DNA from 4 places in the Streptomyces sp. NPDC029292 genome. Region 3 is predicted to be linked to each of the others. Evidence: riboswitches for the same ligand, from Rfam matches in the RefSeq annotation. Region 3 holds a riboswitch; each other region holds the start of a gene.
What was found. Region 3 has a riboswitch for cyclic di-AMP ahead of ACZ4WS_RS15115 (M23 family metallopeptidase). Riboswitches for the same ligand answer to the same signal wherever they lie in the genome.
Positions count from the first base shown of each region.

Region 1: linked by a shared signal. The riboswitch ahead of ACZ4WS_RS22560 (transglycosylase family protein) and the one ahead of ACZ4WS_RS15115 (M23 family metallopeptidase) in region 3 are both predicted to bind cyclic di-AMP.
Region 2: linked by a shared signal. The riboswitch ahead of ACZ4WS_RS05305 (C40 family peptidase) and the one ahead of ACZ4WS_RS15115 (M23 family metallopeptidase) in region 3 are both predicted to bind cyclic di-AMP.
Region 4: linked by a shared signal. The riboswitch ahead of ACZ4WS_RS02060 (M23 family metallopeptidase) and the one ahead of ACZ4WS_RS15115 (M23 family metallopeptidase) in region 3 are both predicted to bind cyclic di-AMP.

Region 1 covers NZ_JBVHXR010000010.1:103,295-110,879, forward strand. The annotation lists gene ACZ4WS_RS22535 (NAD(P)/FAD-dependent oxidoreductase) at 1-1,268, opposite strand, end outside; gene ACZ4WS_RS22540 (Ppx/GppA phosphatase family protein) at 1,749-2,690, opposite strand; gene ACZ4WS_RS22545 (DUF501 domain-containing protein) at 2,687-3,289, opposite strand; gene ACZ4WS_RS22550 (FtsB family cell division protein) at 3,319-3,795, opposite strand; gene eno (phosphopyruvate hydratase) at 3,901-5,187, opposite strand; gene ACZ4WS_RS22560 (transglycosylase family protein) at 5,457-6,143, opposite strand; cyclic di-AMP (ydaO/yuaA leader) riboswitch at 6,148-6,327, opposite strand; gene ACZ4WS_RS22565 (LysM peptidoglycan-binding domain-containing protein) at 6,510-7,496, opposite strand.
Region 2 covers NZ_JBVHXR010000002.1:94,963-102,547, reverse strand. The annotation lists gene pcrA (DNA helicase PcrA) at 1-7, opposite strand, end outside; gene ACZ4WS_RS05310 (ScyD/ScyE family protein) at 107-1,201, opposite strand; cyclic di-AMP (ydaO/yuaA leader) riboswitch at 1,454-1,624, shown strand; gene ACZ4WS_RS05305 (C40 family peptidase) at 1,633-2,784, shown strand; gene ACZ4WS_RS05300 (tellurite resistance/C4-dicarboxylate transporter family protein) at 2,882-3,838, shown strand; gene ACZ4WS_RS05295 (hypothetical protein) at 3,816-4,169, opposite strand; gene ACZ4WS_RS05290 (C40 family peptidase) at 4,567-5,628, shown strand; gene pdxR (MocR-like pyridoxine biosynthesis transcription factor PdxR) at 5,655-7,292, opposite strand; gene ACZ4WS_RS05280 (L-histidine N(alpha)-methyltransferase) at 7,351-7,585, shown strand, end outside.
Region 3 covers NZ_JBVHXR010000005.1:362,466-370,050, reverse strand. The annotation lists gene ACZ4WS_RS15125 (PrsW family intramembrane metalloprotease) at 1-1,133, shown strand, start outside; gene ACZ4WS_RS15120 (aldo/keto reductase) at 1,204-2,148, opposite strand; gene ACZ4WS_RS15115 (M23 family metallopeptidase) at 2,321-3,352, opposite strand; cyclic di-AMP (ydaO/yuaA leader) riboswitch at 3,364-3,520, opposite strand; tRNA gene ACZ4WS_RS15110 (tRNA-Met) at 3,971-4,044, opposite strand; gene ACZ4WS_RS15105 (dihydrofolate reductase family protein) at 4,152-5,294, opposite strand; gene ACZ4WS_RS15100 (MarR family winged helix-turn-helix transcriptional regulator) at 5,367-5,870, shown strand; gene ACZ4WS_RS15095 (GTP cyclohydrolase II) at 6,058-6,684, shown strand; gene ACZ4WS_RS15090 (hypothetical protein) at 6,671-7,333, opposite strand; gene ACZ4WS_RS15085 (GNAT family N-acetyltransferase) at 7,432-7,585, opposite strand, start outside.
Region 4 covers NZ_JBVHXR010000001.1:436,410-443,994, reverse strand. The annotation lists gene ACZ4WS_RS02070 (tyrosine-protein phosphatase) at 1-699, opposite strand, end outside; gene ACZ4WS_RS02065 (alpha-galactosidase) at 880-2,949, shown strand; cyclic di-AMP (ydaO/yuaA leader) riboswitch at 3,248-3,408, shown strand; gene ACZ4WS_RS02060 (M23 family metallopeptidase) at 3,413-4,306, shown strand; gene ACZ4WS_RS02055 (hypothetical protein) at 4,813-4,947, shown strand; gene ACZ4WS_RS02050 (DUF6250 domain-containing protein) at 4,931-5,650, shown strand; gene ACZ4WS_RS02045 (SGNH/GDSL hydrolase family protein) at 5,795-6,580, shown strand; gene ACZ4WS_RS02040 (TetR/AcrR family transcriptional regulator) at 6,864-7,484, opposite strand.

The sequences.
Region 1 (7,585 bases), on a different contig from region 3:
CGCTTGAGGAACATCGCGAGCGTCCAGTCGGCGAAGACACGGATCTTGCGGTTCCAGGTCGGCATGGCCATCCCGTGGTAGCCACGGTGCATGTACCAGGCGAGACGGCCCTTGAGCTTGATCTTCATCTTGCCCATGACGATCATCGCGACGCCCTTGTGGAGGCCGAGACCGGCCACCGCACCCTTGTTGGAGTGCGAGTACTCCTTCTGCGGGAAGCCCCGCATACCGGAGACCACGTTGTCGCCGAGGACCCTCGCCTGACGCAGCGCGTGCTGGGCGTTCGGCGGGCACCAGGCGTTCTCGACACCGGCCTTGCGGGCGGCGACGTCCGGCACCTGGGCGTTGTCGCCCGCGGCCCAGATGTAGTCCGTGCCCTGCACCTGGAGCGTGGTCTGGGTGTCCACGTGACCGCGCGGGCCGAGCGGCAGACCGAAGCGGGAGAGAACGGGGTTGGGCTTGACGCCCGCCGTCCACACGATCGTGTTGGAGTCGACCTCGAGGCCGTTCTTCAGCACGACGTGGCCGTCGACGCAGGAGTCCATGGACGTCGAGAGGTAGATCTCGACCCCGCGGCTCTCCAGGTGCTCCTTGCCGTACTGACCGAGCTTCGGACCGACCTCGGGAAGGATCTTGTCCGCGGCGTCGACGAGGATGAAGCGCATGTCCTCACGGGACACGTTGGTGTAGTACTTGGCCGCGTCGCGGGCCATGTCCTCGACCTCGCCGATGCTCTCCGCACCGGCGAAGCCACCGCCGACGAAGACGAAGGTGAGCGCCTTGCGGCGGACGTCCTCGTCGGTCGTGGAGTCGGCCTTGTCGAGCTGCTCAAGGACGTGGTTGCGCAGGCCGATGGCCTCCTCGATGCCCTTCATGCCGATGCCCTGCTCGGCGAGGCCGGGGATCGGGAAGGTGCGGGAGACCGCGCCCATCGCGATGACGAGGTAGTCGAAAGGCAGCTCGTACGCCTCACCCACGAGGGGGGCGATCGTGGCGACCTTGCGGTCCTGGTCGATGGTGGTGACCCGGCCGGTGAGGACCTCCGCCTTGGGCAGCACGCGTCGCAACGGGACGACGACATGCCGCGGGGAGATGCTGCCGGCGGCGGCTTCGGGGAGGAAGGGCTGGTAGGTCATGTACGACCGGGGGTCGACGACCGTGACGGTCGCCTCGCCGTAGCGCATCTTCTTGAGAATGCGCCGAGCTGCGTACAGGCCTACGTACCCACCGCCTACTACGAGGATCCTGGGACGCTCCGTGGTGCTCATGCCATCGAGTATCCACCCGGTCTTGGGGGGTCGCTCGTGCGCCCCTTCACAAGCTTGGGTGGGGCCTCTGCTACACTGCGCGGCCCACGTGACCCAGGTCATGGCGGTGAAGGGGAACCACCGTGTAGTGGGGACCGTTGTCAACACCCTGTGAGCTGCCGCTCCGGCCCTCCGAACGGACCGGACCAGGCCCCCGTTTCACCCGCCCGCGACACCCTCGGAACACTCCTGTGAGCACGTCCCCGGACCGCCTGAGCCCCCTGGGGTGGCTCCCAGGGCCCATTCCGCGCCCAGCAGGGCCTTTTTCCTTGTGAAGAACTTCACGAAGTTTCCTGAGGGCGCGTCGCCGAGGGGCTTTCCGACGCCCCTCAGGCGCGCTCATACGTTATCCGACCTGCTCAGCCGAGGCTACCGACAGGTAGTCAAAGGAGACCCAGGCCACGGCTGAGCCATGGCCTACGCCACAGACCAAGCCATGGCCTACGCCACAGACCAGGCGATCCCGTCGAGAATGTCGTGCTCGCTCACCACGACCTCGTCCGCCCCTATCCGCTCCATGATCGAAAGCAGTACGAGGGCACCGGCGGCGATGACGTCGACGCGCCCCGGGTGCATCGAGGGGATCGCGGCGCGCTCGGCGTGCGTGGACGCCAGCAGCCACTCAGTGATCTCCCGGACCCGGTCGCAGGAGACCCTGGAGTGGTGGATGGCGGCCGAGTCGTACTCGGGAAGGTTCTGCGCGATCGCGGACACCGTGGTGACGGAGCCCGCGAGGCCGACCAGGGTGCGGGCCTCGCGCAGCGGGACGGTCTCCTCGGCGAGGTCGAGGGCGGCCTCGATGTCCGCGCGCATCGCCGCGATCTGCTCCTCGGTGGGCGGATCGGTGACGACCCCGTCCCGCACGAGGTGCCGCTCGGTCATCCGTACACAGCCGACGTCTACGGAGCGCGCGGCGCGCACGTGGTCGTCGCCGACGACGAACTCGGTCGACCCGCCGCCGATGTCCACGACCAGGTAGGGCTTGGCGAGGTGATCGCTGCCCTTCAGTTCCTTGGTGGCCCCCGTGAACGAGAACTCCGCCTCCTGGTCGCCCGTGATCACCTCCGGCTCGACCCCGAGGATGTCCACGACCCCCCGTACGAACTCGTCGCGGTTCTCGGCGTCCCGGGACGCCGAGGTCGCCACGAAGCGCAGCCGCTCCGCGCCGTGCTCCTTGATGAGCACCGCGTACTCCCGGCACGCCGCGAACGTCCGCTCCAGCGCCTCCGGCGCGAGCCGTCCCGTCCGGTCGACGCCCTGCCCGAGCCGCACGATCGTCATCCTGCGGTCCAGGTCGACGAGTTCACCCGTCTCCGGATCCGCGTCGGCGACGAGCAGCCGGATGGAGTTGGTGCCGCAGTCGATGGCAGCGACACGGGTCACTTGGTGTCCTCCCCGTCCGTGACGGACGTGTCGAAGAAGCCGCCCCCATTGGCACCGAGCTCCAGGATCTCCGCCTGGGAAGTGGGCGTCGGCACCACACAGGCGCCCTTGCTCCACCACTCCGGCAGCATCGCGATCGCCTCGTCCCCGAGAGGGTTCACCCCCGGCCCCGCGGCCAGGGAGTGCGCCACGAGCACGTGCAGGCACTTCACCCGGTCCGGCATACCGCCCGCGCTCGGGAAGCCCTCCAGCACCTCGATGGAGTCGCGCCGGGCGATGTAGTCCTCGTGGGCGGCGCGATACGCGGCGGCCAGCTCGGGGTCCGTGGCGAGACGGTCCGTCATCTCCTTCATCACGCCGTTGGCCTCGAGCGTCCCGATCGCGGAAGCGGCCCGCGGACACGTGAGGTAGTACGTCGTGGGGAACGGCGTCCCGTCGGGAAGACGCGGCGCCGTCTCGACGACGTCCGGCTGCCCGCACGGGCACCGGTGCGCGATCGCCCGCAACCCGCGCGGCGGCCGGCCGAGCTGCTGCTTGAAGGCCTCGACATCCGCGTCGGTCGGCTCGGTGCGCGGGGTGGGCGGCGGTGGCGTTTCCATGCCGTGAGTCACATGTCTTTCTGGTCAGTTCACTGGTCGGCGGCGTCGGACTTGTCCACGCCGTCCCAGACATTGGCGTACCAGGGGCGGTCGGCCGCCCCTTGAGCGGCGCGGGACTGCTTCGCCGCGTCCGGGTCGATCACGATGTAGCCGGTCTCACCCGGCATCACATAGTGCAGTCGCTCGCGGATCCGCTGCTCGGCGTACGCGTCGTCCTGCCAGCGCGCCTTGAGGTCGCGCAGCTGCTCGACCCGCGCGCGGGCCTGCTCCCGCTGCCGCTCGAGATCGGAGATCTCGGCGCGCTGGGACACGTACTGCCTTATCGGATACGCGAGGGCCACGATCAAGGAGCACAGTACGAGAGCGAGGAGCGCGGCCCGCCCGGTGAGCCGCGAGCGGCGGGCCTGCCGCTTGGTCTGGGAGCGGTAGACCCGGGCCGCCGTCTGCTCACCGAGGAGCCGCAGCCTGGTCGTGGTGGAGAACCGGTCCCGGTCCTTCACGGCCATGAGTCCCGCCTCCCCAGTACAAGCCCGTCACGTGCGTACGTCCCCGCACACGGTACGGGACCGAGTACGGGGACGTACGTACGACGCTTCCTACGAGCCTGCGGCTCAGCCCTTGAAGCGGGGGAAGGCCGAGCGGCCGGCGTACACCGCGGCGTCGTCGAGGATCTCCTCGATGCGCAGCAGCTGGTTGTACTTGGCGACGCGGTCCGAGCGGGCCGGGGCGCCGGTCTTGATCTGACCGCAGTTCACCGCGACGGCGAGGTCGGCGATGGTGACGTCCTCGGTCTCGCCGGAGCGGTGGGACATCATGCACTTGAAGCCGTTGCGCTGGGCCATCTCGACGGCGTCCAGGGTCTCGGTCAGCGAGCCGATCTGGTTCACCTTGACGAGCAGGGCGTTCGCGGAGCCCTCTTCGATGCCGCGAGCGAGGCGCTCGGGGTTGGTGACGAAGAGGTCGTCGCCGACGATCTGGACCTTGTCGCCCAGCTTCTCGGTGATGACGTTCCAGCCGGCCCAGTCGTCCTCGTACAGCGGGTCCTCGATGGAGACCAGCGGGTACGCGGAGACGAGCTCCTCGTAGTACTCGGTCATCTCGGCGGCCGAGCGGGACTTGCCCTCGAACTCGTACTTGCCGTCCTTGTAGAACTCGGACGCGGCGACGTCGAGCGCGAGCGCGATCTGCTCGCCGGGGACGTAACCGGCCTGCTTGATGGCCTCGAGGATGAGGTCGAGCGCGGCGCGGTTGGACTCCAGGTTCGGGGCGAAACCGCCCTCGTCGCCGAGGCCGGTGGACAGACCCTTGGTCTTCAGCACCTTCTTGAGGGTGTGGTAGACCTCGGCGCCCCAGCGCAGGGCCTCGGAGAAGGACTCCGCGCCGATCGGGGCGATCATGAACTCCTGGATGTCCACGTTCGAGTCGGCGTGCGACCCGCCGTTCAGGATGTTCATCATCGGAACGGGCAGCAGGTGCGCGTTCGGGCCGCCCAGGTAGCGGAAGAGGGGGAGGTCGGACGCCTCGGAGGCGGCGTGCGCGACGGCGAGGGAGACGCCGAGGATGGCGTTGGCGCCGAGCGAGCCCTTGTTGTCGGTGGCGTCCAGGTCGAACATCGCCTGGTCGATCAGGCGCTGCTCGGTGGCGTCGTAACCGACGAGCTCCGGGCCGATCTGCTCGATGACGGCGAGGACGGCCTTCTCGACACCCTTGCCCTGGTAACGGTTGGGGTCACCGTCACGGAGCTCAATGGCCTCGAAGGCACCCGTGGAGGCACCGGACGGAACGGCGGCACGACCCGTGCTGCCGTCGTCGAGGCCGACCTCGACCTCGACCGTGGGGTTGCCTCGGGAGTCCAGGATTTCCCGGGCTACGACGACGTCGATGGACGGCACGAGCATCTCCTTCTGGGATGTGACGCGGGTACGCGAAACCTGTGATGGCTCCGCGAGATGAGCCTAACCGCCCCGGGAGGATCGGCCAGCCGGTCGACCACCCCTTGGGCAGAACTCAGAGTAAACATTGTTCCAGAACGGAACAAAAACGGAATGAAAAACCCCGCTCCAGTGCGTACGGGGGAACACGCACCAGAGCGGGGAGCCCGTGGGGACGGGGGGGAACCCTCACGAGGCCTCCAGTGTGAAGGCCTCCCTTAGGAGAGGGCTGTGGTTCAGCTGAGGTGAAGCTGCTGACCCGGGAAGATGAAGTCCGCGTCGTCGACGATGTCCTTGTTCAGCTTGAACAGCTGCTGCCAGCCACCCTTGACGTGCTTCTTCTCGGCGATCGAGCTGAGGGAGTCACCCTTGACGACCTTGTACTCGCCGTCGCCCTTCTTGACCTTCTTGCCGGTCGGGGTGGTGACGGTCTTCTCGGCGGCCGGGCGGGCCGCCGAACGGGAGGCGGCGGTGTCCGTCGAGCGGGTGGTGGTGCTGGTGCTCGGCGAGCTGTTCGACGAGGACGAGGTGCTCGCACCACCGGTGTACGCGGCGCTCGACAGGCCCGTGCCGCAGGTCGGCCAGGCACCCTTGCCCTGCGCGGCGAGGACCTTCTCACCGATGGTGATCTGCTCGGACTTCGAGGCCTGGTCAGCGGTGGACGCGTAGGCGGTGCCGCCGTACGCCGCCCAGGTGGAGGCCGAGAACTGCAGGCCGCCGTAGTAGCCGTTGCCGGTGTTGATGGACCAGTTGCCGCCGGACTCGCACTGGGCGACGGTGTCCCACTCCGAGGCGGTGGCGGCGGAGGCGTTGCCGGCCGCCATCAGCGGGGCGGCGATGGCGACACCGGTGACACCGGCGAGCGCGGCCACACGGGTGGCCTTGGACGGGCGGCGGTGCTTGCCCTTGCTGGAAAACAGCATGGAGAGATCCCCTCACCGACGCCTGCGAGGTGAGCTGTCGGGTTCGGGCGGGTGAGTGCCCGGTCGTACGCCTTTCGTCTTCACGACGTCGGACGTACGACTTCACCCCAAGCCACTCCCGGTCAACTACCGGGCGCGGCGCTTACCTTGGGTCCCCCGCTCCTGCCTACGGCGCTGACGCGTCGACTGTTCCCGTACGGCCGTTGGCAGGATTCGGCGTTGCGACCGTCGGGGCCCGCTGTGGCGAGCGGTGATGACCGTAGACATGCGATCGCCGGAATTTCAAAGACGATCAGGGCTTCTGAGACTCATGTCTCACTCGCACCAAACCGGACATTCCACGGCGAACCATGACGCGAACTCCCGCTACTTTTCGCCCGATTCGGCACCAACTGAAAGGCTCTGACCGGGGAGGATAAGGTCCGGGTCAACGCCGACCGTCTCCTTGTTGTCGGCGTACAGCGCCGACCATCCGCCTTCGAGGTCAAGGGCGTCGGCGATGGTCCAGAGGCTGTCCCCGGTGCGGACGGTGTACGAACCGTCGGCGGCGTCGCGGGACGCGCCCGAGCCGCGAGAGGCATGCCGCCCGGAAGTGTCGTCCGTACGACCGTCGGTCGCACCCGCCGTCACGCCCTCGTCGGCACTGTCACCACGGTGCCGCCCGGCCCCGCTCGTCGCACTCTCGGACGCACTCGAAGAGTCGCCGTTCTGCCCGGACTTGTCCGAGTCATCACTCTTCGTCGTAGCTGTGTCCGAGCTGTCGGAACCCTGAGAGTCGCTGGAGGAGGTGTCGGACTTCGTCGAGTTCTCGGTCGCACCCGAGGAGGCGTCGGACGACGACGAATCTGTCGAGGACGAATCGGACGAGGAAGAGGAGTCGGACGAACCGGATGAACTGGACGAGTCGGATGAGTCGGATGAGTCGGTCGAGCTGGACGAGTCGTCCGCCACTCCCGTGTCGACCTCGACCGAACCCGAGTGCTTGCTGAGCCCGGAGAGCGTTCCGCAGGTGGGCCAGACGGCGAGGCCCTGGTCGTCGAGGACCTTCTCCCCGATGGCTATCTGCTGCGATCGGCTGGCCTGGTCGGCACTCGGAGCGTACGCGAGACCGCCGTACTTCTCCCAGTTCTCCTGGCTCAACTGCAGCCCGCCGTAGTACCCGTTGCCGCTGTTCGCGCTCCAAGAGCCGCCGCTCTCGCACTCCGCGACCCGGTCCCAGGTGGTGCCGTCGGCCGCGCTCGCACTGGTGGCGCCGAGCAACGGGATCGCGATCGCCGATCCGGTCACCCCTGCGGCGACGATGAGGGCCGGGGCCTGACGGGGGCGACGATGACGGCCGTTCCCGGAGAGCATGCGGAAGCCTTTCGCGTGACAGCAGGTGACCACTGCGGCAGATGGGCCGCATTGATGGGTGAACGTATCCGCACTCGAACGCTTGTCAC
Region 2 (7,585 bases), on a different contig from region 3:
TGCTCATCGCTCTCCGAGTTTAGGCTCCCCCACTGACAGCCCGCCGCCACCCTGAAAACTCGACCGGAACTCGTGACGCGACTCGTGACGCGACTCGTGACCCGTCTCAGAAGCCGAGGATCTTCCAGACCTGGCCGCCCGGCGTCTTCGTACCCTCCAGAACCGTTCCGTTACGGTCGGCGATCGACCAGGCCGAGACGTAGACCTTCCCGTCGTACGGGTCCACGGCGACACCCGCGGGGAACGGCACCTTCACGTGCGTACGTTTCCCGTGCGCGACCTTGGTCACCAGACCCGCGAAGAGCTGGCTGACGTACAGGTCGCCGTTCTGGTTGAAGGCGATGCCGGTGATCGAGCCGAAGCCGGTCTTCCAGCCGAGGATCTTTCCGGTGGCGAGGTCGACCTTCCAGACGCGGGCGGTGGGCCTGGTGGCCTCGCCGTTCAGCTCGCCGACGTACAGGTTGCCGTCGGGGCCGAGGGCCAGCGAGGTCGGGACGGACTCGTGCTTGTCGTGGTCGGGGAAGACCGTGAAGGGGCGGGCCTTGCCCTCGGGCGAGACGGCCACCAGGTCGTTCCCGGCCGCGTCGGCCACGATCTTGCGGCCGTCGGGGAGCGCGAGGACGGCGTACGGGTTGGAGTCGACGGCCGTCTTGTGTGGGTTGTACTTGAGCTCGACGGCGGAGATGTCGGCGGCGATGGTCGCTTTGCCGGGCGCGACGCACAGGAGCTTGCCGAGCTTGTTCCAGGGCGGGCCGGTGGGCACCCCGGCCTCCGGCGGGGCCCAGGTCTCGACACCCCAGACGCTGCCATTGAGCGCGGAGACGCCGTCCAGGCCGGTCGCGAAGCCGCCGTCCTTGGCGGCGCCCGAGGGCAGCCCCTCCACCACCCGGTAGTGCTTCCAGGCGCCGCCGTCCCAGAAGACCTTGGTGACCGCGGCCGTGGTACCGATGCAGGTCTGGTCGCTCTCGGGCCCGGCGCCGATGCACTTCTTGCCTCCCCGGCCGGCCTCGGCGACGTACAGCTGCCCGTTGTCGTACGCGAGCTGGCGCGGGTTGTCGAGGCCGGTCGCGATGACGCGGACCACCGGTTTACCGCCTGTCCGCACGCCGGCGTGGCCGCCGGTGGCGCTCGCGGGCGCGACGGCCCCCGTGACGGCGAGAGCGACTCCTGTGGCGACGACGAGTGCCTTGCGCTTCCTCATGGCCGTATCCCCTCTGCCCCCACGGCGTCCGGCCGTGGCTGGCTGGAAGCTAGCGCCTCGAACCGGGCGGACGTCGCCACTCCGGACAAGTCACCACAGATCACTCCGGATTGACCGCGCGGGGTGATTCTCAGGGCTAAGGTCACGAAAATGTATCGGACATATCGAACATCAACCTTCACAGGAGCCACACGAGTTGGCTAGCGTGCCGGACAGGCCGCTCGACCCCCACCGGCGAACCGTCGCCGGGCCGTGCGGCCTCCGCCGAGTCCGGTGCGCCCCGTGGCAGCCGGAGCCGGGGACCCACCGACCTTGGGGTGAATCGGTCCGACTGCCCCGTGGGGCAAGGACCGTAGGGCAAACCTTCCGGAACCACCCGCCCGAACCCGACAGCTAACTCGGTAGGCGGATGACGGAAGGAGTCTCCTCTCTTGGCGTCGCATCGCACATGGCGTCCTGCGGGTACGCGCGTAGCAGGCATGCGGACCCCCGCCGCCCTCGCCACGGCGGCCCTCACCTCCGTGGCCCTGCTCTCCCAGACGGCGAACGCAGCGCCCTCGGCCGAGCCGAAGCCGAGCCTCGAAGAAGTCGAGAAGAAGGTCAACGACCTTTACCACCAGGCCGAGACGGCCACCGAGAAGTACAACGCGGCCAAGGAGAAGACCTCCACGCAGCGCAAGCGCGTCGACACCCTCCTCGACGACGTCGCCAAGCGCACCGAGAAGCTCAACACCGCGCGCGAGGAGCTGGGTTCGTTCGCCGCGGCGCAGTACCGCACCGGGGCCACCGCCCCCGACACCGCGACCCTGCTGCTCGCCGACGACCCGCAGGACTACTTCGACCAGACCCAGCTGATGAGCCGTCTGACCACCCGCCAGAAGGCGGCCGTCGACGACTACATATCCGAGCAGGCCGCCACCACGAAGAAGCGCGCGGAGGCCTCCAAGAGCCTGCAGACGCTGACCACGTCGCAGAACACGCTCAAGACGTCCAAGGCCGCCGTCCAGCAGAAGCTCTCCGCGGCGCGCGACATGCTCTCGCAGCTGACCGCCGAGGAGAAGGCGCGGCTCGCGGCGATCGAGAAGAAGAAGCAGGAGGAGGCCGACCGCAAGGCGGCGGAGCTGGCGCAGCAGCAGGCCGCGGCGGCCGCGAAGAAGGCGGCCGAGGAGTCGTCGAGCACCACGACCGGCTCGTCGGGCTCGACCACCACGGACTCCTCGTACGCCACCAAGGCCGCCAAGGCCATCGCCTTCGCCCGCGCCCAGATCGGCAAGCCGTACGTCTGGGGCGCGACGGGCCCCGGCTCGTACGACTGCTCCGGACTCACCCAGGCCGCCTGGAAGGCCGCCGGCGTCACACTGCCGCGCGTCACGACCGACCAGGTGAACGCGGGCACGACGGTCTCCCTCTCCGACGCCCAGCCCGGTGACCTGGTCTTCTTCTACGACGACATCAGTCACGTGGGCCTCTACATAGGCAACGGCATGATGATCCACGCGCCGAAGCCGGGTGCGTACGTCCGCGAGGAGTCGATCTACTACGCGGGGACCTCGATCATCCACAGCGTGGTGCGTCCGGCGTAACCCCTTTTTACGGTGCACGCGCGCGTGGGGCTTGTCATCCGGCCCACGCGCGCGTGCCCCGCGGGCAACCGGCCCGAAGATCCCTAGCATCGGCCCCATGCCAGCAGCCGTCTCCCCGCTCCGCACCTGGTGGGTCCAGCGACCGCCCGCCGCCGGTGGCGCCGTCATGGCCACCGGCATCATCTCGGTCGGGCTGTATCTGACCGGCTACGAGATCCTGTCGCTCATCGCCCTGGCCCTGGCATCCGCCGCCTGGCTCGCGCTCGCCACGGACTTCGCCGTACGGCTGCTGCGGGAGCGGGCGCGGTGGGTGGAGGAGGCGGGCACGCCCGCCGCGCTCACCGCCGTCGCGGCGACCACCGTGATCGGCACGCGGCTGTCCGCGCTGGGGTGGCAGGAGGTGGCCGAGGCGCTTCTCGCGCTGGCGGCCGTGCTCTGGCCGGGGCTGCTCTTCGTCGTCGTACGGCACTGGAAGCGTCGTATGTCCGGAGGGGTGTTCCTGGTGTGCGTGGCCACACAGGGGCTCGCGGTGCTGGGCGCCACGCTCGCCGCGGCCGTGGGAGCGGCGTGGCTCGCGCATGACGCGCTGGTGCTGTTCTGGCTGGGGATCGTCCTGTACGGGGTGGCGTTCGCGCACTTCGACATCCGCGAGGTCGCCGTGGGCGCCGGGGACCACTGGGTCGCGGGCGGCGCGCTCGCCATCTCGGCGCTGGCCGGGGCCAAGCTCATCGCCGCGCACCACGTGAACCCGTACCTGTGGAACGACGACGACAGCGGCGTCCTGCGCGCCGTGACCGTCGCGCTGCTCGTGCTCGACCTCGCCTGGTACGTCGTCCTGGGCGCCGCGGAGCTGGCCTGGTGGCGCCCGCGCTACGACGTACGGCGCTGGGCGACCGTGTTCCCGATGGGGATGACGGCGGTGGCGGCCCTGGCGGTCGCGACCGCCGTCGGCGATTCCTGGCTGAGGGGTCCGGGGCAGGTGCTGCTGTGGATCGCGGTGGCGGCGTGGCTGGCGGTCGCGGCGGGAGCCGTCAGGTCCACAACACGGCGATGAAGATGTTCGCGGTCGTCAGCAGGCCGACGAGTCCGAAGAGGCCCTTGTCCACCTTCTCGTCGTCCCGCTTCACGTAGACGAGGCCGAGGATCACGATCAGCAGGGCCAGCTTCACGCCGATCTTGATGGTGTTGACCGCGTTGTCGTCAGCCTGGTTGAGGCCGACCAGCACGACACCGGTGACCAGCATGGTCAGCGCGCCGTGCAGCATCGCGGGGACGAAGCGGGCCGTGCCCTTGCCCATCGCCTTCATCTGGGTGAGGAAGCCACCCAGGAGCGAGGCGATGCCGATGATGTGCAGGCCGACGAAGAAATGGATGAGTACGTCCATGAAGGCGGAGCCTAATCGGACGCCCGAGTCGCTCTTGTCACCGGCCCACCCCTTGTAACCCATAGCACCGGCGCACGCCCGGTTGTCCCGGATTCGCCGCATCGGTCATCGCACCGTGTGAATGCGATGAGGCCAGGCGGGGATCACGGTCACATACGGTCACTGGACGGTCCAGTGGCGCCAGTTCCGTACATGGCGTTACCGACACCACACTCCCAGGTTTAGCGTCCTCCTCCAGGTGACCGGCTCCCCACCGCCGCCCGGGCCAGGGGCGGCAGTCGGCCACCACCGCCGAGAAGGTCCGGCGGCGGCCCGCTCCCCCTGTGTGGGCCGCCGCCGGACGCGTCACCGCTTGACCGCGCTCCCCTCGCGGTCGTACGGAAGGATGTGGGCCCTCGTGGCAGCGCACCGCAAGCCCAGACAGCGCTCGCTCGGCGGAAACACGGCCCGCACAGCCGCCACGATCGCCCTCGCGGGCGCGGCGACGGCGACCGGCTTCGACGGAACCGGGCACGCCGATCCGCAGCTGTCTCCGGCGCAGGTGAAGGCCAAGGTCGACAAGTTGTACGAGGAGGCCGAGGTCGCCACCGAGAAGTACAACGGCGCCAAGGAGAAGGCCGACAAGGCTCAGGAGCGGCTGAATTCGCTGCGTGACGAGGCGGCACGCAAGGAGGACCGGCTCAACTCCGAGCGGGAGGCGCTGGGTTCGATCGCGGCGGCCCAGTACCGCAGCGGCGGCCTCGATCCCGCGCTGCAACTCGTCCTCTCCGACAATCCCGACCAGTACCTGGACGGGGCCGCGATCGCCGAGCGGGCGGGCAGCCGGCAGGCGACGGCCGTGGCGCGCGTACGCAAACAGCTCCGGGAGATCGAGCAGCTGCGCGGCGCCGCGCAGGTGGAAATCGCCTCGCTCACATCGCGGCAGGCGGAACTGAAGCGGCACAAGAAGACCATCAACGGGAAGCTCGACGCCGCGCGACAGCTGATGGCGAACCTCAGCAACGATCAGCGCGCGCAACTCGGACAGGCGGGGGGCGTCGGGCACGCCTCCCGCTCCTCGGCGCGCGACCTGGGCCCGGTGTCCTCGTCCGGAACCGTCCAGGCCCCCAACTCCCGTGCTGCCGCAGCCATTTCGTACGCCTACGGCAAGCTCGGCAGCCCTTACGTCTGGGGTGCCACCGGGCCCGACGCCTTCGACTGCTCCGGCCTGGCCCAGGCCGCGTACCGCTCCGCGGGCATCTCGCTGCCGCGTACGACCTACGCCCAGATCAACGCGGGCCGTCGCGTCTCACGCTCCGAACTCCTCCCCGGCGACCTGGTGTTCTTCTACTCCGGCATCAGCCATGTGGGCATCTACGTGGGCAACGGCCAGATGATCCACGCCCCCAATCCGACGGCGCCGGTACGGCTGGCTCCGATCGACGAGATGCCGTTCGCGGGGGCTACGAGGGTGGCGTGACCGTGTAGGTGCTTGTCTCCCCTCTCTCAGCGGAGTTCTCGTAGCGCGTCGCCGATCGCGGCCACGCCCTCGGCGATGGCCGTCGCCGGGGACGCGGCGTAACCGAGGAGCAGGCCGGGCGGACCCGGGCGCTGCCGGTGCCAGGACAGTGGGTGGGCCTTCACACCGCGGGCGAGGGAGGCGGCGGCGAGGTCGGTGTCCGTGAACGCCGGTGCCCCGCCTCCCTCGAAGGTGATCAGGAGGTGGAGCCCAGCCGCGGCCCCGTGGACGACCGCGCCCGGCAGCTGACCGCGGATCGCGGCGATCATGGCATCGCGGCGGCGACGGTGGCGCCGTCGCAACAACCGCACCTGCCGTTCCAGTTCGCCCGACTCCATGAGCCGGGCCAGTACGAGCTGGGGCAGGACGGCATTGCCGAGGTCGGCGAAGCGTTTCGCGGCCACCAGCGCGTCGCGGTGGCGTGGCGGCGCGAGCACCCAGCCCGTACGCAGCGCGGGGGCCAGCAGCTTGGACACGCTGCCCGCGTAGCAGACCCGCTCGGGCAGCATCGACCGCAGCGCGGGCACGGGCGGCCGGTCGTAACGGTGCTCGGCGTCGTAGTCGTCCTCCACGATCAGCCCGCCGTCTCCGGCCCACCGCATCAGCGCCCTGCGCCGCGCACCCCCGAGCACGACCCCGGTCGGGAACTGGTGCGCCGGCGTGAGCAACACGGCTCCGTGCGCCCGTAGTTCGTCCACCCGGAGGCCCTCGGCGTCGACGGACACGGGCGGCGTACCAAGTCCCTGCCGTTGCAGATGCTGCCGGACCCCGAGTGAGCCCGGGTCCTCCACGGCGATCTCCTCGACCCCGTCCTCGCGCAGCACCTGCCCGAGCAGCGCCAGCGCCTGCGCGGTCCCCGCGACGACGATCACCTCGTCCGGCTCGGCCCTGATCCCCCGGTTCCGCGCGAGCCAGTGCGCCACGGCCGCCCGCAGCTCCGGTGTCCCCCGCGGATCCCCGTACCCGAACCCCGACGCGGACAGGCCCCGCAGCACGTCCCGCTCGGCGCGCAGCCAGGCCGCTCGCGGGAAGGCGGTGAGGTCGGGAACGCCGGGCGAGAGGTCGATACGGGCCGGGGCGGAACGGATCCGGTCGAAGATGTCGTCGCCGGGCGCGGCGGTGAACATGCCGTCTGTCGACGGGAGTTGGCGGCCGTCACTCGGCGACAGACGGCGGTCGTCGCTCGCGGTGAGTTGGCGAGGTGCGCGGGGCGGCGCGCCGCCAGTGACGGCTGGGGTCGTACGCCAGGCGACAGGACGACGCCCTGGCTCCACCGGCTCCACCGGAATCACCGGCGCCGCCAGCACCACCGTCCCCTTGCGGCCCCGCCCCGCCACATGCCCTTCCTCCGACAGCCGCTGGTACGCCTCTGTCACCACCCCTCGCGAGACGCGGAGCTCGGCGGCGAGCACCCGGGTCGCCGGGAGCCGACTCCCCACGGGCAGCCGTCCGTCGGAGATCGCCCGCCGCAACTGCCCCGCCAGCCAGTCGGCACGGCCGCCGAACGGGGCGTCCCTGATGTCGAGTTGGAGAAAGTCGGATCCGGGACCCCGCCCGACGCCGACGCCAGCGCCGACGTCTCCGACTATGGCCCCTTCGACCTGACCCTCATTGGACCTGTCCACGGGACCATTCTCGGACGAGGCTCACCCCATGACCACACGCCCCGCGACCACACCACCCATGACCACACCACCCATGACGACACCACCCACGACCACGCCGATCGACTACGTACATGGTTACTCCGCCGACGAGACCCGTCGCCTGGGCGACCAGGCCGACACGCTGGCGGCGCTGCTGCACTCGGGCACGGCGTACCCCGCGGGCAGCAGGGTTCTCGAGGTCGGCTGCGGGGTGGGCGCGCAGACGGTGCACCTGGTGACGGCGAGCCCCCGGGCGCACTTCACTGCGGTCG
Region 3 (7,585 bases):
GCCCCTGGCGGAACCTGCTGTTCGCCTTCGCCTGGGGCGCCTGCGCGGCGGCGCTCATAGCGATCGTCGCCAACAGCTTCGCGACGAGATGGATAGCGACCGCGACCGCCGACCCGTCCAGCGCCGACACCCTCGGCGCGACCGTCATAGCGCCCATCGTCGAGGAGTCCGCGAAAGCCGCGGCCGTGCTGCTGATCTTCCTCTTCCGCAGACGGGACTTCACCGGGATCGTCGACGGCGTCGTCATAGCCGGGGTCACCGCCACCGGCTTCGCGTTCACCGAGAACATCCTCTACCTCGGCACCGCCTTCGGCACCGACCAGCTCAGCGGCGAACGCGGGCTGGCCTCCGTGACCGCCGCGACCTTCTTCGTCCGCGTCGTGATGTCACCCTTCGCGCACCCGCTGTTCACCGTGCTGACCGGCATCGGCTTCGGCATCGCGGCGCTGTCCGCCGAGCGCCATCATCTGCGCCGCGTGCTGCTGCCCCTCGCCGGACTCCTGCTCGCCATGGGCATGCACTCCGTCTGGAACAGCTCGTCGAGCTTCGGCGAGTACGGGTTCTTCGCCGTGTACGCCGCGTTCATGGTGCCCGCGTTCGGGCTGCTGACCTGGCTGGTCGTCTGGACACGGCAGCGGGAGCTGCGCACGGTGCGCTCGGAACTGCCCGCGTACGCCGCCGCCGGGTGGCTGGCCGTGCCCGAGCCGTACGCGCTCGGCTCGATGCGGGCGCGACGCCTCGCCCGCGAGTACGCCGCCCACCACTTCGGCAAGGCCGCCGCCCGCTCCGTCGCCGAGTACGAGGCGTACGCGACCTCGCTGGCGTTCCTGCGGCACCGGGGGCGGCGTGGCCGCGCGGGCGCCGACTTCGTCGTACGGGAACGGGAGTTGCTCGACGAGCTGTGGCGCCGCCGCGAGGTCGCCCGACCGGCCCTGGCCTACGCGACGCGGGCGACGGCCCCGGTGGTCCCGGTGCCGCCTTGGCCCACCCATGGGTACCCCCCGGTTTCCCCCGTGTCCCCGGTGTCCCCGGTGTCGCCAGTGTTCCCGGCGTCCCCGGGGTACGGGCAGCCGTACCCGTACCCATACGGTCCGGCGACGCCGTACCCCGCGTACAACCCCTATCGGTCGTAGGAGCCGTGGAGCGTTCGGCCCCACCGGGTTCCGCCGTCATGGCCGATCGCCACGGCGGCGGAGAAGCGGATCAGGCCGACGCCTGTGTCAGCTTGGCCAGCTCGTCGTCCGTCAGGGTCAGGTCCGCCACCCCGAGCAGTGCCGGAAGCTGCTCGACCGTGCGGGCCGAAGCGATCGGGGCGGCCACCGTCGGCTGGGCGGCCAGCCAGGCCAGGGCGACCGTGGCGACCTGGGCATCGTGCGCCTGGGCGACCTCGTCGAGGGCGGCCAGCACGCGAACGCCCCGCTCCGACTCGAGGTGCTTTCCGGCGCCCTGCGCACGCGCGCTGTCGACCGTCGTACCGGGGCGGTACTTGCCGGTGAGGAAGCCGGAGGCCAGCGCGAAGTACGGGATGGCGGCCAGGCCGGTGCGGGAGGCGAGCTCCTGGAGCGGGCCCTCGTAGGTGTCGCGCGAGACCAGGTTGTAGTGGGGCTGGAGGGCGACGTAGCGCGCGAGGCCCTCGCGGTCGGAGAACTCCAGGGACGCCTGGAGCCGCTCGGGCGTGATGTTGGAGGCGGCGATCGCCCGCACCTTGCCCTCCCGCACCAGCTCGTCGAGCGCGGTGACGATCTCCTCGAACGGCACTTCCGGCTTGTCGAAGTGCGTGAAGTAGAGGTCGATGTAGTCGGTGTCCAGGCGGCGCAGGGAGGCCTCGGCCGCGGCCTTGATGTTGGCGCCGGACAGCCCCAGGTAGTCGGGGTGCTGGCTGACCTTGGTGGCGATCACGACGTCGGAACGGTTGCCGCGCGCCTTGACCCACTTGCCGATGATGGTCTCGGACTCGCCACCCTTGTTGCCCTCGATCCACGCCGAGTACGAGTCGGCGGTGTCGATGAAGTTGCCACCCGCGGCCGCGTACGCGTCGAGCACGGCGAAGGACTGCGCCTCGTCGGCGGTCCAGCCGAAGACGTTGCCGCCGAGGGCGAGCGGGAAGACCTCGAGGTCGGACGAACCAAGCTTGCGGAGAGAAGTCATGCTCAGTTTCAACGCCCGTACCGGATGGCCGTATTCCGCACGGACGATTCCGCACAAACGCCTGACCGGCGGTCCTGGTGTCGGGGGGATGGCATCAGAACCGCCGGAGTTCAGCGGAGAAAGATCAAGGGATCAAGAAACCACGAGACGACGAGGCCCAGAGTTCAAGAGATCAGGGGTTGAGGCCCTTGCTCTGCAGCCACGCCATCGGGTCGATCGCGTCGCCGCCGGCGGGGTGGACCTCCAGGTGGAGGTGCGGCCCGGTGACATTGCCCGTCGCACCCACGCGCCCGATGACATCACCCGTGGCGACCTTCTGCCCCACGCTCACGCTGATCGACGACTGGTGGCAGAACCACAGCTCCGTACCGTCGTCGAGGGTGAGGATCGTGCGGTAGCCGTACGAACCGGCCCAGCCCGCCTCCGTGACGGTGCCGCTGTGGATCGCCTTGATCAGCGTGCCGGTGGGCGCGGCGAAGTCCAGGCCGGTGTGGTAGCCGGAGGACCACATGGAGCCGGCGTCACCGAAGCGCGACGTCAGGGTGTACGAGGAGGTGGGCAGCGCGTAGCTCTTGGCGAGCTCGGCGAGGCGCTCCGCCTCGGCCTTCGCCTTGGCCACCTCTTCCGCCTTCTTCTTGGCGGCGGCGGCCTTGGCCGCGGCGTCGTCCTGCTGCTTGGCGGCCAGCGCGACGGCCTTCTTCGCGGCGGCGGTCTCGGCGGCCTGCTGGGCCGCGCTGTCGACCTGGTCCTGCTGCGACTCGGCCTGCTCCATGATGCGGGCGCGCAGGGCCTCGCCCGCGTCGGCGGTGCCCTGCGCGGTGTCGGCGCTGGTCAGCCCGGCGGTGGTGAGCGGGGTGGCGGAGCCCTTGGGCGTGCCGGAGTCGCCGTCGGATATCAGGGCCTTGGCCGAGTCGGTGACCGACGACAGGTCGGGCAGCGAGATCGACACGGGGGGCTTGCCGGGCGCCGCGGTGGCCATGCCGCCCGCGCCGACGGCGGCTATGACGCCGACGCCGAGAACCGTGGAGCTGCGGGCGAGTCCTCCGCCGCGCTGCTTACTGACGCGGTGCCGGCCGCGGACGGGACGGACGGAATCCTCGGTGGGATTCCACTCCTCCCAGGGGCCCTCGTCGTTGCCGTAGCCGAAGGGCTGTGTGTCGTTCGGCGCGAACGAGGTTGGCTGGGCAGGCCGGTTGGACGCCACGTGGGCGCACTCCTTTCCTTCCTTCTCGCCTACCGGGTTAGCTGACGGGTTCGGAGCAGGAAGGTCTCCTACGCGCGTCCACCACAGCATTCCTGCCGCGAAAGACGCTCGATTCACCCCAAGTTGGTGGTTCCCCGGTTCCCTTGCGGGATTCGGCGCGTGCGCACGGAGCCATCTCTTGTGACGGCTGGGACGACCGCGCTGCGTTATCGAACGTTAATAGACCCGGGCACTGGATTCCAAGCCGTTCGTACTGATCGTTAACGCTTTTGGCCAGGACTTACGGGTCACCACCGGTGGAAATCGGGCGAGTTGACCAAGGCTTATCAATCCCCGTTCATTTGACGGTGTGTCAGTTGTTATGCGGAGGGGCGTCACCCGATCACCCCCGGTGACAACGATCAAGGACGCCGGACGTACGACGCTCAGGACGCCGTAGCCATGACGGTCGAGGACGCCGTACGGCAAGCAGCGCCATGTCGTCCGTCAGGGCGCCGCCCGTGTACCGGCCCCGGCCGGTATCCACCAGGGGGGCGACCGGTGTGGGCCGACTGGGGGACGTCGGTAAACACCAAGGGCCGGAACTCGTGAATCCGAGTTCCGGCCCTTGGCCTTCAGTAGCGGGGACAGGATTTGAACCTGCGACCTCTGGGTTATGAGCCCAGCGAGCTACCGAGCTGCTCCACCCCGCGTCGTTGAAATTAGTGTACGCCATCCGCGGGACCCGAAGCACACACGTTTACGGGCGCCCCACGACGGCCGTTTACGCGCGCCCCACGACGGCGGTGCTACCCGCGTGCTACCCCGCCCCGAGAAGGTGCCGGTTCGGCGCCATGGCCCGCTCCTCGTACTCCGGGAGTACGACGACTTCGGCGCCCTCGGCCACCAGGACCCCGCTCCCGTCGGCCCCCGGGACGAACGTGTCGGGCTCTCGCCAGGCGGTGACCACCCGCCGCACCCCGGCGTCGAGGATCAGCCGCGCACACGGCGCGGGCCGCGACGCCCGGCGCGCACACGGCTCCAGACTGCTGTACACCGTGGCGGAGCCGAGCCGGGGATCACCGGCCGCGATCTTGGCAAGCGCCGCCTCCTCGGCATGCACCACGGAATCGCCGCCCTCCCGCGAGTGCCCCCGGGCCAGCTCGGTCCCGTCGGCCGCCACCACCACCGCCCCCACGCTGAACGCGGTCTCCGACGGCGGGCACAGCTCCGCCAGCTCGCACGCGAGCGCCAGCCAGTGCCGGTCCGCGGCGGAGGCGAGCCCCCCGGCTCCGGGCGCCGTGGGCACGTACCGGATGAGGACGACGTCCCCGACGGCCCGCGTCTCCACCAGCCGCATCCGCCCGGGGGGATACACCCCGGGCCCGAACAGCCGCGGCGCGTCCGCCTCCCCCACGAACAGCGGCGCGACGGCGAGCTGCAACTCGTCCGCGAGCCCCTCCCGCATCAGCTGGGTGTGGACCCGGCCGCCCCCTTCGACCATGAGGCGCCGCACACCTCGTACGTCATGAAGGTGTTCCAGCAGCACCCGCCAGTCGAGCTCGGGCCCGGTCGACACCACCTCGACGCCGAGCCCGTGCAAGAGGCCGGCGGCCTTCCCCGCGCCCTTGTCCGTCGTGTAGACGACCTTCTCGCCGCCCGTGTGCCAGAACTGCGCCGCCGGGTCGAGGTCGCCGGACCCGCTGACCGTGACCTTCAGCGGGTACTCCGGACGCCCGGCGGCGACCCGTGCCGCGCGCCGTTCGGCCGAGTTGACCAGGAGCCGGGGATTGTCCGCGCGGAGCGTGCCCGCGCCGACCAGGATCGCGTCGCTGGAGGCCCGTACCTCGTCGACCCGGTCGAAGTCGGCCGGGCCGGAGAGCAGCAGCCGCTCGGGGCCGGTGTCGTCCAGGAAGCCGTCGAGGGAGACGGCGGCGGACAACAGGACGTAGGGGTGGGGCATGGGGCGCACCCTCCAGCTCCGAGCTTTGGGCTCCTAGTGGTTCAACTTTTAAACAGTACCTAGACTGGCGGTATGACGACCCGCTGGCTCTCCCCCGCCGAGCAGCGCGCCTGGCGCTCGTACCTCTCCGCCTCCTCCCTCCTGGAGGACGCGATCGACCGGCAGCTCCAGGCGCAGGCGGGCATGCCTCACCTTTATTACTCCATCCTGGCCATGCTCTCCGAAGCGCCGGACCGGCGGCTGCGGATGACCGAGCTCGCCGAGCTCCTGAAGATCACCCGCAGCAGGCTGACGTACGCGGTGACCCGGCTGGAGAACGACGGCACGGTACGCCGCGAGGGCTGTCCCACCGACAAGCGCGGCCACGTCGCCGTGCTCACGGACGAGGGCATGGCCGTCCTGGAACGGACGGCCCCGGGACATGTCGAAACGGTGCGCACGGCGGTCTTCGACCATCTGACCCCCGAGCAGGTGGGGCAACTGGAGGAGATCTGCGGGAGCATCGCGCGGGTCATCCAGGGCGAAGATCCCGGGGCCTGCGGGGAAGATCTGCCGTGGCGGCGGCGTTCCTCCTGAGACCGGGGCGCGAGCCGTGTGAGCCGTGAGACGGCATTCGACATTCGGCATTGCTTGAATTTTAAAGCACATGTAGGGTCTCTCTCCGAGAGCTTGCTTCAAATCTGAAGCACCTCCCGCCTGCAACACATCTGAAGCACTACGCGAAGCCCCATCTGGTACGACCCCGCTGGACCGGAGAGACAACATGCGCGATTTCCCCACCGCCACGGTGCGCACCCGCGTCACTGTGCCCCTGCGCTTCGGCGACGGCTACTCGGTCGACGCGGAGCTCGTCACCTTCCACGGCCTCGCCGACGGGCTGGAACACCTGGCCGTCGTGCTCGGCGAGCCCGGCGCGACCCCGCTGGTGCGGCTGCACTCCGAGTGCCTGACCGGCGATGTCTTCGGCTCGGCCCGCTGCGACTGCGGACCGCAGCTGCGCGAGGCGGTGGAGCGGATCGCCGACCGGGGCGGTGTGCTGCTGTACCTGCGCCAGGAGGGCCGCGGCATCGGCCTCTACAACAAGCTCGACGCGTACGCCCTCCAGGACCAGGGCCTCGACACGTACGCCGCCAACGCCGCGCTCGGCCTCCCGGAGGACGGCCGCGACTACACCGCGGCCGCCCAGATGCTGCGGGCCCTCGGCATCGACGCCCTGGACCTGCTCTCCAACAACCCCGACAAGGCCGACCAGCTCCGCGACCTGGGCGTCACGGTCTCCCACCGCGTCCCGACGGGCGTCTTCACCACCGCCCACAACGTCCGCTACCTCCGCGCGAAGGTCCTCCAGACCCAGCACACGCTGCCCCTGCCGGAACTCACGGCGGGCTGACCGGCCCGGTGCTGCCCGGCCCGGTGCTGCCCGAGCTCTGCCGTCGAACGACAGGCCCCAGCCAGCCGACGTCGTCGAGGTCCGTGCCCCGGCTGACCGGCTCCCATTCGGCCTGTTCGGCGAGGGTCCGGCTCTCCGCGGCCGTCACCGCGTCCAGCGCGTCGCCGCCCAGCACCAGCCGCAGCGGGGTGTGCGGCGCCGCCAGCGCGGTGAGGATCGCGGCGGCCGCCTTGGCGGGATCGCCGGGCTGCTTTCCGTCGGAGGCCGGGAAGTCCCGGCGGAAGGCGCCCACCGTGTCCTCGTACGCGGCGAGGGCGATCAGCCGGCGGCACGCGCTGTGGGCCGTGGCCACCACCAGCGGGGCGGCTCCGCGGTCCCCGGGAAGGCCCGCGGACCGGTCGCCCGTCTCCGGGTCCCGGACGAGCCGCACCCGCTCGGGTGCGTCGCCCGCGCATCCCGCGGGGACGCGGCGCGCGCCCGCCCGCGCGCCGATGAACCAACGGCGTTCCACGGCGTCGGCGATGCGCGCGCAGCGCAGCTTCTCCTCTCGGGACAGCAGGGTCAGGTCCTCGACCGCCCCGGTGCTTTCGCTGGTGCCGAACCAGACGTGCACCTCCGCGCCGGACAGCGGCACGCTGAAGGCCGTCATGTCCTCATCCGACTCCGTGGGCCGAGACCAGGCGGACCCCCACCGAGCAGGGAACGGACGTGGTCCCGTCCGGAACCGGAGCGGTGGACCGCGAGTTCTTACCTGACTTCCGGTGCGGCACATGAGAAGTCGTACGCGGCCCAGTCGGTAACCGGGACGTATCCGATGCGTTGGTAGAGGGCGTTGCTGGTGGGGTTGGCCGGGTCCGCGAAGAGCACGACGTCCGTCGCGCCTGCGGCCAGCGCGGCCCTG
Region 4 (7,585 bases), on a different contig from region 3:
GGTCTCGAAGGCGGCCGTCAGGTATTCGGCGCGCGCGTCGAACAGCGGGCTGAGCAGCTCCATGACCTCCGGGGAGTAGGCGGAGGCGGAGGTGCTGGAGCGGTGCACCTTGTAGCGGCGGTGCGTCGCGTTCGACTCCAGGTAGTCGGTGACGATGGCCTCGCGATCGACGCCGAGGGAGAGGAGCGTCACGGCTATCGACAGCCCCGCACGGTCCTTGCCCGCCGCGCAGTGCATCAGCGCGGGCACGCTGTCCTCGGCCAGGGAATGCAGCACCTGGGAGTGCTCGGCCGTGCGCTCCTTGATGATCGTGCGGTAGGACCCGATCATCCGGTTCGCCGCCTTGCCGTCCGACAGGAGCGCGCGCAGCTGGTCGATGTCGCCGTCCCGGACCATCTTCCAGAACTCGACGCCGTCGGCCGGGTCGGTCAGCGGAAGATTCACGTTGCGCACGCCCGGCAGGTCGACGTCCGGGCCCTCCAGCTTCTGGTCCGAGGCGTTGCGGAAGTCGAAGATCGTGTGCAGGCCGAGGGAGGCGAGGAACGCGGCGTCCTCGTCGGTGGCGTGCGCGAGATGACCGCTGCGGAACAGCTGCCCGTACTTCACCCGCCGGCCGTCCACGGTGGGCAGACCGCCCACGTCCCGGAAATTGCGCACTCCGGTCAGCTCAGGCTCGGTTGACGGGATCTGCTGCGTCACGGGGGCTCCTCCCATTCGGCCGTCGGCGCTGCTCGGCATCGCTCGCCAACGGGACTGCGCTCTCGACGATACGACATGGGTTCCTGGGGCAATGAGTTGTCCACAGGCGTTGCCTCCCAGGTGCGGGGCCCATGATGATGTTGGTGCCTGATCGCAGCTGTTCGGATCTGTGGGGGATTGATGATGGAGCTCGGCGCGGACGGTCGGACCTGGCTTCTTTCGGGGCCGACGAGCAGTTACGCACTGCGGCTCACCGAACTCGACGAGCTGCTGCATCTGCACTGGGGCCCGCGCATCACGCTCCCCGACGCCGAGGCCCTCGCCGCCCTGTCCGCGCCCCAGTACTGGCCCTTCGAGTCCCCGCTCGACGGACACGAGGAGTACCCGGTGGAGGGCGGCCCCCGCTTCGTACGCCCGGCCCTCTCCGTGCGCACGGACGAGCGGCGCGGCACCGAGTGGCGCTTCGAGGAGTTCGAGGCGGACGGTGAGGAGCTGCGGCTGCGCTTCTCGGACTCCGGGTTCGGCATCACGCTGCACTACCGGATGCGCGGCGACGTCGTCGAGCGCTGGGTGACGCTCGCCAACGAGGGACCCGCTCTGGAGCTGCTGCGCGCCGACTCCGCGACCTGGACGCTGCCGGAGCGCGAGGGCTGGCGGCTGTCCCAGCTGCATGGGCGGTGGGCTGCCGAGTCCCGGCTCGTACGTGCCCCCCTCACCTACGGTGAGAAGGTCATCGGCAGCCGGCGCGGGCACACCGGGCACCAGCATCTGCCCTGGGTGGCGCTCGACAGCGAGGCGACCGAGGAGAGCGGCGAGGTGTACGGCTGCGCGCTCGCCTGGTCGGGCTCATGGCGGATCTCCGTGGCCCAACTCCCCGACGCGCGCGTGCAGATCACCGGCGGCGCCGGGTACGACGACTCGGGGCTGCTGCGCCTGGAGCCGGGCGAGTCGTTCACGACACCCGTCTTCGCGGGGCTGTGGAGCGACGGCGGCTTCGGCGGGGCGAGTCGGGCCTGGCACGCGTACCAGCGCGCGTATGTCATCCCGGAAGCGGACCAGGACCGTCCCGTGCTCTACAACTCCTGGGAGGCCACCAACTTCGGCATCTCGGAGGAGCAGCAGCGGGCGCTCGCGCGGCGGGCCGCGACCATGGGCGTGGAACTGTTCGTCGTCGACGACGGCTGGTTCGGGACCCGCACCAGCGATCAGGCGGGGCTCGGGGACTGGACGCCCAACCCCGATCGCTTCCCCGCCGGGCTGAAGCCGCTCGCCGACGACGTGCACGCGCTCGGCATGCGGTTCGGGATCTGGGTCGAGCCCGAAATGGTCAATCCGGACAGCGAGCTGTATCGCGCGCACCCCGACTGGGTGCAGTTCCAGCAGGGGCGAACCAGGGCGGAATACCGCAATCAGCTCGTACTGAACCTCGCGCGCCAGGACGTTCAGGAGTACCTCTGGGAGCAGCTCGACAGCCTGCTCTCCAGCGCCCCCATCGACTATGTGAAGTGGGACTTCAACCGCTGCTTCACGGATGCGGGTTGGCCCGGCGAGCCCTACCCGCAGAAGCTGTGGGTCGCGCACGTGGAGGCGCTGTACGCCCTTCTCGACCGGCTGCGGGCCGCCCACCCCGGTGTCGCCTTCGAGTCCTGCTCGGGAGGTGGCGGCCGCGTCGACCTCGGCATCATGGCGCGTACGGACCAGGTGTGGACCTCCGACAACACCGACCCGCTCGACCGGCTCGCCATCCAGCACGGCTTCAGTCAGATCCACCCGGCCCGGATCATGGCCGCCTGGGTCACGGACAGCCCGAACGCGCAGCTCAATGGCCGGGTCAGCTCCTTGCGCTTTCGGTTTGTGAGCGCCATGGCCGGGGTGCTCGGCGTCGGCGGCGATGTGACCGAGTGGAGCGAGCGGGAGCTGGTCGAGGCGCGGGAATGGGTGGATCTCTATAAGGAGATCCGGCCTGTCGTGCAGCGCGGCGACCTCTACCGGCTGCGGCCCCCGGAGGGTGGACTGAGCGCGGTCCAGTACGTCCACGGCGGCGAGACCGTCGTCCTCGCCTGGCTCCAGGCCCAGCACCACGGGGAGCCGGTCGCCCCGCTCCGGCTGCGCGGACTCGACCCGACAGAACGGTACGAGTGCCGCGAAACGGGCGAAGTGCACCGCGGTGCGGTGCTGCTGCATCACGGGTTGCGTACGGGGCTGCGCGGGGACCTCGATGCGACAGTTATCCGGCTGCGTCGCATGTGACTGTTCTGTCCGAATTGGAGCCTTCGTTCCAACTGGCCCTGGAATAAAGCGTCGTGGGTCGACGTGCGTGAGCAGCGTCATATTCGTGACGATGTGTGGCGGGCCCCTTTTATCAACCTGCCCGAATTCACGGACGGGTTGAGAAGCCGGAAAGATCACCTATCCACGGAGGGTGACGGGAATTCCGGCATGGATCAAGAAAGGCATCGGCACAGAAAAGCCACATGCTTGTCGATGCGCTCTCATCTCGCTTACGTTCGGCCTCAATCCGGACGGACGCCCAATCCTGCCGCCGCCCGGAATCCGCACACTTACCCGCACACGGCAGGAGCGGGGGACCCGCAGGTACCACGCCTGTTCCGGTCTCCGGAACGGCTCGGGGTATAGCCGCGCATTCGCGTGGCCGGGCATCTCCAGCCCGCACCCGACAGCTCACCTCGCAGGCGCCGGAGAGGAATTCGTCATGCCCGCGAAGGGTAAGCACCGCCGTCCCAAGTCCCAGCGTTTCACCCGCTCGATCGCCGTGGCCGGAACCGGTGGCGCCGCACTCGCGCTGCCTCTGATGGGGGCCACCGGTGCGCATGCCGCGACCCCGACGGCGTCCGTCGCGCAGAATGTCGAGAAGACCACCACCGTCGCGAAGAAGACCGCCACCGCCGCGAAGAAGGCCGCGACGAAGACCTATGCGGTGAAGGCCGGCGACTGTCTCGCGAAGATCGCCGACGAGCAGAACGTCAGCGGCGGCTGGAAGAAGCTCTACTCCGACAACCGCACGGCCGTCGGCAGCGACCCGTCGCTGATCCACCCGGGCCTGAAGCTGACGATCGGCAAGAAGGCCGCGTCGAGCAGCGCCACCCAGTCCTCCGCGAAGACGACGTCGACGAAGACGACTTCGACCGCGCCGAAGGCGAGCACGGCCACCCAGGCCGCGGCCGCCACCAGCAACTTGGGCTACACCCTGCCGGTCGACGGCGCCACCGTCGGCACCGGCTACAAGGTGGCGGGCAGCATGTGGTCCAGCGGCTACCACACCGGCGTCGACTTCGTGGTCCCGACCGGCACCACCATCAAGTCCATCGCGGCGGGCACCGTCGTCTCGGCCGGCTGGGGCGGCGCGTACGGCAACCAGGTCGTCATCCAGCACGCCGACGGCAAGTACTCCCAGTACGCCCACATGTCCTCCCTCTCCGTCTCGGCGGGCCAGACCGTGACCGAGGGTCAGCAGATCGGCCTCTCCGGCGCGACCGGCAACGTCACCGGACCGCACCTGCACTTCGAGATCCGCACCACGCCGGACTATGGCTCGGACGTGGACCCGGTCGCGTACCTGCGCTCCCACGGTGTCGCCGTCGCCTGACGCTGTCCCTGTCTCTGAAGCCAGCACTGCCTGTCTCTGAAGGCAGCACCGCCTCCAAAGGCCGGACCCCACGATCCCCGGGGTTCGGCCTTTGGTGTTTCATGATCGATTCATGATGGGCAGATTGCGGTCTTGTGGCAGGGGTGCAAGGGGTATCGACAGCGTGCGAGAGTGACTCCACAGTGATCTCCGTAAGCGCTTTCTATGCCTCCGGAGGTCCCTGTGCCCGGCGTCGACCGACGCACCGTCATCAGGGCGCCGCAGCCGCGGCCGCCACCGCCCAGTTCTCCTGGGCGCTGTCCCGCAGCGCCGCCGCCGCTGACTCGGCCGGAGGCGACACCGAACGTGAGACCCCGAAGACTCGGCGCGGTCACCGCCGCCGCGCCCTCGCAGGCCGTCGGACCGCCCACGCGCCGCGTGGTGGAGAACCCGGACCGCGGTCTGGTCGCCGTCCCCTCCGGAAACGGCCGCTCGCCCAGAACCCCGAGTACCGCCTCGGCTGGACCGTGCGGGGCTACCTCCAGTCGACCTACGCGGACTACTACCTCGGCACCGAGACCCGACGCGTCCCGAAGCCCGCGATCACCACGACCCGTCGTACCGCCACCGAAGGAGACACCTCCCATGACGACCAGTCGTAGAACCTTCGGCGCCCTGGCCGCCGGTGCCGCGCTGGCCGCGCTCGTGCCGGCGCGGGCCGCGAGCGCCTCGCCGCGCCACCGCCGCGGACGGCTGATCGCCGCCGACGACTTCCGGCACGGACTCGGCCAATGGGTCACCGAACTCCAGGACGGCGGTACGGTCACCGCCTCACGCGGCGTCCTGGAGATCGACGTACCGAGCGGCGCGACGGTCTGGTTCAAGCGGAAGCTCGAAGGGCCGTACGTCATCGAGTACACCGCCACACCCGTCTCCGAGGGCGGCGCCAACGACCGGGTCTCCGACCTGAACAACTTCTGGAACGCCGTCGACGTCCGCTCCCCGGACGACCTCTTCGCCACGGCACGGGGCGGCGCCCTCGCGGAGTACGACTACCTCAAGACGTACTACGTCGGATACGGCGCCAACTCCAACACCACCACACGGCTGCGCCGGTACGTGGGAGAGGCGGGCGTCCGTCCGCTGGTCTACGACTACACGCAGCCGCTGCTCGTCGCGAACGAGCCGAACCACGTCAGGATCGTCTCGGACGGTTCCGTCGTGCAATGGTGGAACAAGGGGCAGTTGGTCTTCGACTACAGCGACCCGGAGCCGTACACCAGCGGGCACTTCGCGTTCCGTACGACGTGGAGTCACTTCCGGATCCACGACTTCCGGGTGTGGCGGCTGAGTCAACGCTCCTGATCAGGAGCTTATTCCGAGTTGACCAATACTTGACGAGTGGCTTATCTCACCATCCGTCAACCCCTTCCTACGGTCGCGTAGCTCACATCGAAAGGTGAATCATGGGCCGATGTGGCAGACGATTCGAAGAGTGACAACAGATCAGTGATCGGGTCGTACGTGGCGGTGGGGGACAGCTTCACCGAGGGCGTCGGCGATGCCGGTCCTGACGGGGCCTTTGTCGGCTGGGCCGACCGGTTCGCGGTACTTCTCGCGGACCGGCGGCCCGAGGGCGACTTCAACTACACCAATCTCGCCGTACGCGGCAAACTGCTCGACCAGGTCGTCGAGGACCAGCTCCAGCGGGCCAAGGAGCTCGCGCCGGACCTGGTCTCCTTCTGCGCGGGCGGCAATGACATCCTCCGGCCGGGTACCGACCCCGACGAGGTCGCCGAGCGCTTCGAGCTTGCGGTGGCCGAACTCACCTCCGCTGTCGGCACCGTCATGGTGACGACCGGCTTCGACACCCGTGGCATGCCCGTGCTGAAGCATCTGCGCGGCAAGATCGCCACGTACAACGGACACGTACGGGCCATCGCCGACCGGTACGGCTGTCCCGTCCTCGACCTGTGGTCCCTGAAGACGATCCAGGACCGCCGCGCGTGGGACGGCGACCGCCTGCACCTGTCGCCCGAGGGCCACACCCGGGTCGCGCTCCGCGCCGGCCAGGTCCTCGGCCTCGAAGTACCCGCCGACCCGGACCAGCCCTGGCCGCCACTGCCGCCTCGCGGCACGCTCGAGGTCCGGCGCGACGACATCCACTGGGCGCGCGAGTACCTCGTCCCGTGGATCGGGCGGCGGTTGCGCGGGGAGTCGTCGGGAGACCATGTGGCGGCCAAGGGGGCCCTGTCCCCGGACGACATCAAGATGCGGATCGAGTCGGTGGCCTGAGCCACCGCATTCGGCCCTGAGCCCGCTCGAGATCCCACGCCTGCTGGGCTCGACCGGTGAGGTGACGGCGCGGAGTGGCGCGGGGCGGGGCGCGGACGGCGGTGCTGGTGCGACCGCGAACCGCCCCGGCGTCCCGCCGGGCGTGACGGGTGCAACGGGCTGGCGGGCGGCGGCTCTTGCCGTGCGGAGAATCGCGGTGCCCCATGGCAGCGGACGCCCTGCCCGACGTCGTACCCGGCCAAGGTGTCGAGGAACGCGGCATTCGCATCCCGCGGCACGCTCCTCAGCGCACCGCCGCCATCAACGCCTCCCGCTCGAGCCCCAGTTCCCGCGCGAGCGCCTCGTCCACCCAGTCATGGGTCCGCGCACGCGACACCGCACCGGCGTACGCCGTCATCTGCACGGCCAGCCCGTCCAGCAGTGCCGTGAGCCGCAGGGCGGCGCCCGTGGGATCCGGGCAGCGGAACTCGCCCGCGGCCACTCCCTCCGCGATCACCTCGGTGATCGCGGCCTTCCACTGCTTGTCGAGATCACGCGTGACCTCCCGCAGCGCGGGCTCGCGCAGCGCGGCCGCCCAGCCCTCGATCCACAGCCGCCATCCCTTGGCCTGCCCGGTCGGCGCGTACCAGCGCACGGCGGTCCGCAGTCGCCGCACCGCCGACGTACGACGGCCGAGCAGCTTGCGCAGATGGGCGAGATCGTCCTCGGCGGCGTAGGTGAACGCGGCGGCGACCAGCTTCTCCTTCGTCGAGAAGTGATACAGCACCAGTGCGTTGCTCACCCCGAGGGTCGAGGCCACGTCGGCGATCCGCACCGCCGCCACGCCCCGGGCCTCGATCTGCTCGACGGCGGCCCGCAGCAACTCCTCACGCCGCTCCGCCACGCTCAACCGCACTCTCGCCACGCGGCAACCCTACACAGCCGCTGTGACACCGGCACGACAGGCGTTGACGCCCCCTTGACAGTGCCGCGAGCCAGGGACCACAGTACGGCCACTACTGACTG